3 regions of the Streptomyces sp. NPDC043867 genome follow, and region 3 is predicted to be linked to each of the others. Evidence: riboswitches for the same ligand, from Rfam matches in the RefSeq annotation. Region 3 holds a riboswitch; each other region holds the start of a gene.
The links. Region 3 has a riboswitch for cyclic di-AMP ahead of AC069T_RS35090 (C40 family peptidase). Riboswitches for the same ligand answer to the same signal wherever they lie in the genome.
Positions count from the first base shown of each region.

Region 1: another riboswitch for cyclic di-AMP. It lies ahead of AC069T_RS01790 (LysM peptidoglycan-binding domain-containing protein); the one in region 3 lies ahead of AC069T_RS35090 (C40 family peptidase).
Region 2: another riboswitch for cyclic di-AMP. It lies ahead of AC069T_RS13735 (M23 family metallopeptidase); the one in region 3 lies ahead of AC069T_RS35090 (C40 family peptidase).

Region 1 is NZ_JBWKDS010000001.1:355,993-358,248, reverse strand. It holds gene AC069T_RS01795 (HAD family hydrolase) at 1-472, shown strand, start outside; gene AC069T_RS01790 (LysM peptidoglycan-binding domain-containing protein) at 521-1,255, opposite strand; cyclic di-AMP (ydaO/yuaA leader) riboswitch at 1,262-1,421, opposite strand; gene AC069T_RS01785 (CocE/NonD family hydrolase) at 1,911-2,256, opposite strand, start outside.
Region 2 is NZ_JBWKDS010000011.1:104,209-106,464, reverse strand. It holds gene AC069T_RS13740 (M16 family metallopeptidase) at 1-947, shown strand, start outside; cyclic di-AMP (ydaO/yuaA leader) riboswitch at 1,194-1,353, shown strand; gene AC069T_RS13735 (M23 family metallopeptidase) at 1,366-2,133, shown strand.
Region 3 is NZ_JBWKDS010000055.1:29,641-31,896, forward strand. It holds gene AC069T_RS35085 (DUF6328 family protein) at 1-241, opposite strand, end outside; gene AC069T_RS35090 (C40 family peptidase) at 319-792, opposite strand; cyclic di-AMP (ydaO/yuaA leader) riboswitch at 796-960, opposite strand; gene AC069T_RS35095 (urease subunit gamma) at 1,703-2,005, shown strand; gene AC069T_RS35100 (urease subunit beta) at 2,021-2,256, shown strand, end outside.

The sequences.
Region 1 (2,256 bases), on a different contig from region 3:
GGTGCGGGTGCTACGGCGCGACGACCTCTGGGCCAAGCCGATCAGCAAGGTGCTGCTCCGCCATCCCTTCCTGTCCGACGACGAGTTGGCGTCGGCGGCCAGGGCGACGGTCGGTTCCCTGGCGACCGTCACCATGTCGGGACCCGGCACCGTCGAACTCCAGCCATGCGGCGTGACCAAGGCGACGGGCCTCGCGCTCGCCGCCGGGCACCTCGGTCTGTCGGCGTCGGCCACGATCGCCTTCGGCGACATGCCGAACGACATCCCCATGTTCGACTGGGCCGCCCACGGTGTCGCCATGGCCAACGCCCATCCCGAACTCAGGGCGGTGGCGGACGAGATCACCTTCTCGAACGAGGAGGACGGCATCGCGGTCGTCCTGGAACGGCTGTTCCCCGGCCCTGGGGACCGGGGAACGGCGGACGCCGTCGGGCGGGGAGCGCCCGGCACGGTCCTGCACGGGGCCCGGTAGGCGGGGCCCCGCGCGCGGGAATTCAGTACGCGCGGGCCCGTACGGTGATCAGTACGCGCCGAAGACGTTGTCGATCGAACCGTACTTGTCGGCCGCGTAGTTGCAGGCCGCCGTGATGTTCGCGACGGGGTCGTACGGGTCCATCGAGGTGCCGTCCACGTGGTACGCGGCGAAGGTCGGGTCGATGACCTGGAGGAGACCCTTGGAGGGGGTGCCGGCCACCGCGTTGGAGTCCCAGTTGTTGATGGCCTGCGGGTTGCCCGACGACTCGCGCATGATGTTGCGGTAGATGCCGTCGTAGCTGCCCGGGATGCCCTTCTGGGACATGATGTCCAGGGCTTCCCTGATCCAGCCGTCCAGGTTGTTCGCGTACGTCTTCGCGGACGCGGGGGTGACGACGGACTTGGCGGCCGTGGTGGTGCCGGTCGCGGCGCCCTTGACGGTCTTCGTGCCGACCGTCAGCTTCAGGCCCGGGCGGATCAGCGACGGGTCGCTGCCGATGACCGCGCGGTTGGCCTCGTACAGCTTCTTCCAGTCGCTGTTCTTGGTGTGCTCTCGCGCGATCTTGGCCAGGGTGTCGCCCAGGGCCACCTTGTAGGTGACGAGCTGGACCTGCGGGACCGCGGCCGGCACGGACCGGACGGCCTGCGTCGGCTGCGCTGCCTGCGCGACGGTGGCGCCCACGAGGGGGATCGCGAGTGCGGCTCCGCCCGTTCCGGCGGCGATGAGCCCGCGGGTGAGGGCGTTGTTTCCGGGACGACGGTGCTTGCCTCGAACGGCCATGGCGAAACTCTTCCTCTCCGATGCCTGCGAGGTGAGCTGTCGGGTTCGGGCTGGGAGGTGCCCGGCCGCACGGTGACATGCGACTTAACCCCGAGCCGTTCCGGTGATCCGGACCGGCGGCTTACCTGGGTCCCCCGCTCCTGCCGTGCGTGGGTGGGTGGGGTCACCGAGCGCGGCAGGATTAGGCGGGTCCGCTCGGATCGACGTGAACGTATGCGAGAGCACATGTCCGAAACAAGGCCCGATTTCCCCTGGCAAGGCATTTGATCTACCTCTGGCCAGGGGGGAAATGGTCCGATTAGACCGGAACGTGAAACTCAACTTGCCTTTAGCAAAGGGAGACTTGTCCGGCCGGACCGGCCAAAAGATCGATTTGAGCGTGACCCATTTCACGCCAACAAGCCCCATGAAAGGGGATTCAAAGCAGGCAACTCGGGCATTACTGGCTCCGGTCCGGAGGTCGGGCGGCGCGGTGGCCCGGCGGCGCTGTGGCCCGGTGGGCTGCCGGGAGCCGGGAGCCGGGAGCCGGGAGCCGGGAGCCGGAGCCGGAGCCGGAGCGGGAGCGGGTGGTCGCCGGACGGGGGCGGGCAGGTCGCCGGGCGGGCCGCCGAGGGGGAGACGCCGCGGGCCGGGCCGGGCCGAGTCCCGCCGGGCTCTAGCCCGCCGTGCGCGGGATGCGCCTCTCCCACGTCCGGTGGAAGACGACCTCGTCCCCGTCCCGGCAGATCACCTCGTCCGAGGTGATGAACTCCCCCGCCTCACAGGTGATTTGGGAGTGGGTCTCCACGCGCGCGTCCCAGGACGTGTCCGGCCGGTGGAACCGGATCGACCAGTCCGAGCGGGTGCGGGCGGACAGGGGATCACGCTGGCCGGTCGTGTACGTCTCCAGGGCGTCCTCCGTGACCTCGAGGCCGTCGGGGTACACGCGAGTGCCGCCGAGGCCCGGGTCCACCTCCAGTCGCCAGGTGCCCGCGGCGACATCGCGCACGACCAGCCGTTGT
Region 2 (2,256 bases), on a different contig from region 3:
TCGACGAGATCCCGCACGAGACCGCCAACCCGGCCCGCCGCGCGGCCAAGGAGCTCTCCAAGGAGCTGTTCCCGGCCGGCTCGCGCATGTCGCGTCCGCGCCAGGGCACCGAGGCGACGGTCCAGAAGATCGACTCTGCGGCCGTGCGCGCCTTCTACGAGAAGCACGTGCGTCCCGCCACCGGCACCGCCGTGGTCGTCGGCGACCTCACCGACGTCGACCTCGACGCGCTGCTCGCCGACACACTCGGCGCCTGGACCGGCTCCTCGGCCGAGCCCCGTCCGGTGCCGCCGGTCACCGCCGACGACCGGGGCCGCGTGATCATCGTCGACCGCCCCGGCGCCGTACAGACGCAGTTGCTCATCGGCCGCGTCGGAGCCGACCGGCACGACCGGGTGTGGCCCGCCCAGGTGCTCGGCACGTACTGCCTCGGCGGCACCCTCACCTCGCGCCTGGACCGCGTCCTGCGCGAGGAGAAGGGCTACACCTACGGAGTGCGGGCGTTCGGCCAGGTGCTGCGCTCGGCTCCGGACGGCTCGGGTGCCGCGATGCTCGCCATCAGCGGATCCGTGGACACGCCCAACACCGGTCCGGCTCTCGACGACCTGTGGAAGGTGCTGCGCACGCTCGCCGCGGACGGTCTGACGGACCCCGAACGCGACGTGGCCGTGCAGAACCTGGTGGGCGTCGCACCGCTCAAGTTCGAGACGGCGGCGGCGGTCGCGAGCACGCTCGCCGACCAGGTCGAGCAGCACCTGCCGGACGACTACCAGGCGACGCTCTATCAGCAGCTCGCCGCCACAGGCACCGTGGAGGCCACCGCGGCCGTCGTGAACGCCTTCCCGGTCGACCGCCTGGTGACGGTCCTGGTGGGCGACGCCGCGCAGATCGAGGAGCCCGTCAAGGCCCTCGGCATCGGTGAAGTGAGCGTCGTACGGGCCGAGTAGAGCTCCGTGGACGCCGGGACCCTGGTGACTGATGAGTCACCGGGGTCCCCGCGTTTACCCGCCGTCCATTCGGGGTTCCGCGCGCGCTTACCCGGCTTCGTCCGCGTTATGTCCGTATTGCCGGGGCGTTGCCCTTCTGCCCTGTGGCGTGCACTACAAAAGCCGTGATCCGTTTGTCGATTGAAAGACGCCCCCCTTAGCGTCATTCCGACTGTTCGTCAGGCAGTGCGCCGCGTCCGCGGCACCGGACAGTCATCGCCGAGTCCCCGTACGGCGCGAGCCAGGGGAGCCGGGGACCCATCGCAGTCCCTGGGGTGAATCGGGCGTCCTTCCCCAAGGAGGCCCGTAGGAGACCTTCCTGCTCCGAACCCGTCAGCTAACCCGGTAGGCGAGAGGGAAGGAAAGGACCAGCCCCTTCATGGCGTTCACCCGTGCCACCGGGAAGCACCGTCGTCCCAGCCGGATCACGCGTACCACCAAGAGTGCGGCAAGCGTGGCGGCTCTCACCACCACCGGTGTCATCGGAACCCTGGCCGCCCCGGCGTTCGCCGCGGACGCAGCCTCCGTCCAGCAGACCGGGCTGACCCAGGCCGTCACCATCGGCGACACGGTCGCCGAACAGGTCGACGCGCAGGCCGCCGCCCAGCAGCACGCCGCCGACGAGGCCGCGGCGCTGAAGAAGGCCGAGGAGGCCGCGAAGCGGCGGGTCATGGCCGAAGCCAAGAAGGAGCGCGAGGTCAGGGCCCGTGCCGCCCGCGCCGCCGAGCGCAAGCTTCTCAACACCTTCGTCGCGCCGGTCGCCGGCTCCTACGTCTCCACCGGCTACAAGACCGGCGGCAGCCTCTGGTCCTCCGGCAGCCACACCGGCGTCGACTTCCACGCCGCGTCGGGGACCGTCGTCCAGGCCGTCGGAGCCGGCACCGTCGTCACGACCGGCTGGGCCGGCGCCTACGGCAACCAGGTCGTGATCAAGATGCACGACGGGACGTACACCATGTACGGCCACCTGTCGTCCGTCAACGTCTCCGAGGGGCAGACCGTCACCCCGGGCCAGCCGATAGCCCTCTCCGGGTCGACCGGCAACTCCACCGGGCCCCATCTCCACTTCGAGGCCCGTACGACGGCCGAGTACGGCTCGGACATCGACCCCGTCTCCTACCTCCGCTCGCACGGCGTCAGCCTCTGACACCCCGCGACTTCCGAAGGCCCCGGCTCGACGAGCCGGGGCCTTCGGCGTTTCGGACGCGCGTCCGTCCAAAAAATGCATATGGATTCCGGTCCGCCATCGGAAATTCCGGCCCGCTGCAAT
Region 3 (2,256 bases):
CCGGGGCCACGAAGAGGGCGGCGGCCAGCACGGCGAGCAGCAGCGTGGTGACGTACGTGACGCGCTGCACCGTGTCGAGGGTCGGGAACCGCTGGGTGAATGCCAGGGTCAGCAGGAAGGCGAAGAGGATCTGCACGCCGGTCTGGACGACGCGCAGCTCCTGGAGCAGCTCGGCGAAGTTGCGGTCGGCGCGCTCCGGGGGCGTCTCGTTCCGCGCGGAGTGAGGGTGTCGGTCGTCCATGGGCGGACGAGTATCCGTTTCGGGCCGTGTTCACCCTCCGGGGGCGACGGCGCCCGCCGCCGCCCCCGGGGAGCCGGTCAGCCGACCCGGCCGTACCAGACGCTCTTCGTCCAGATCTTCGTGAGCTTCACGACCTCTCCGGTCTTCGGGGAGTGCCAGATCCGTCCCTTCCCGGCGTAGATGCCGACGTGGTACACGTTCCGGCCCGAATGGAAGAACACGAGGTCTCCCGCCCTGCGGTGCGAGGCGGAGACGTGGTTGGTCTTGTTGTACTGCGCCGCGGCCGTACGAGGCAGCCTCTTGCCGGCCTTCTTGTACGAGTAGAGCGTGAGCCCGGAGCAGTCGAAGCGGCGCGGCCCCGTCGCGCCGTACTTGTACGGGGCACCCTTCTTGGAGGCCGCGATCTGGAGCGCCTTCGTCGCCGATGTGGCCGCGGCGGCGTCGGATGCGGCGCCGGGGACCACGAGGCTGCCGCCGACGGCGGCGATGGTGAGGGCCGAGGCCGTACCGGCCCGGGTCCACAGCGACGGGACACGATTGAGCGCAGTCATGCGCAACCCTTCGTCAGCCGCCTGTGAAGGATGACCTGTCGGATTCGGGCTGGCGAAGTAGCCCGGCCGCGATGTGCGGCTTCACCCCAAGGACCGCCCGGATCTCTCCGGCGGCCCGTCGTGCTGGGTCCTCCACTCCTGCCGATCCACTTCTGTCGACCGGTCATCCGGGCGGCGGCAGGACTCGGCGTCCGCCCGGATCGCCCCGCCGCTTCGGCGGGGGCTTGTCGTCGCAGGGATCTTCACTCATGGAAGTCCGAAAATCCGAACGGAATCGGAGATTTGTGGGGTTACTCACCACTCACCCGTTCGGGTGGACGCCCCCTGTTTCGAACGGAAGTTGGGGGTGCCGACCAAGCCCGCACCTGCGGCGGAACACTTCATTCCGCGCCTGCTCTCCACACGTTGCGCAAGTTGAGGGGGCTCATGGCCAGGGGTGCGTCTACGCCGTTGGGGGGTACGCCGTTTGGTGCGTTTGTGTCCCGGGCCGGACGTCGCGCGAAGCCGGCGCCCGTCGGCCCGGGGTGACGGCACGCCGGATGTCCGCCGTCGGCGGCAAGGTGGAGCGGGCGGCCCGTCGTTCGCCCCGGAGGACCCGCACGGTCCGCGCCAGGGGGCGGCGCGTGGACTTCGTTTTCGCCCCGTTGGTGCATCGGAGTGAGCGGCGCGGAAGGGCCGGCGGTGCCCGACGGGTATGGAACAGCCCAGTCGGCGGTCATGAGTGGATCAAGAGCTGGTTAACGTAGTTGAAACTCCGTCCAACTAGCCTGCCGATCCACGCCACCAGGGGTTTTCGTATCCGGATTGAGGCCGATCGCCCAATCTGCCTGTGTGTTACATCTATCCCGTCGCGGTGGCTGCGGCAACCGGACCCCGCACGGTCCGGGCGAGGACTGTGAGGTGGGACGCCGTGCAACTGACCCCGCACGAGCAAGAGAGGCTGCTGATCCACGTGGCCGCCGACGTGGCCGATAAGCGCCGGGCCCGCGGGCTGAGACTGAACCACCCCGAGGCCGTCGCCCTCATCACGTCGCACCTCCTGGAAGGCGCCCGTGACGGCCGTACCGTCGCCGAGCTCATGGCCTCCGGGCGCAGGCTGCTCACCCGGGACGACGTCATGGAGGGCATCCCCGAGATGATCCACGACGTGCAGGTGGAGGCGACCTTCCCGGACGGCACCAAGCTCGTCACCGTCCACGACCCGATCGTCTGACGGGGGAGCGGCCCGATGATCCCCGGAGAGATCCTGTTCGCCGACGGACCCGTCGCCTTCAACGAAGGCCGCGAGGTGACCCGGCTGACCGTCCTCAACTCCGCCGACCGCCCCGTCCAGGTCGGCTCCCACTACCACTTCGCCGAGGCCAACCCGGGTCTGGACTTCGACCGCGCCGCAGCCCGCGGCAGGCGGCTGAACGTGGCCGCGGGCACCGCCGTGCGCTTCGAGCCCGGTATCCCCGTCGACGT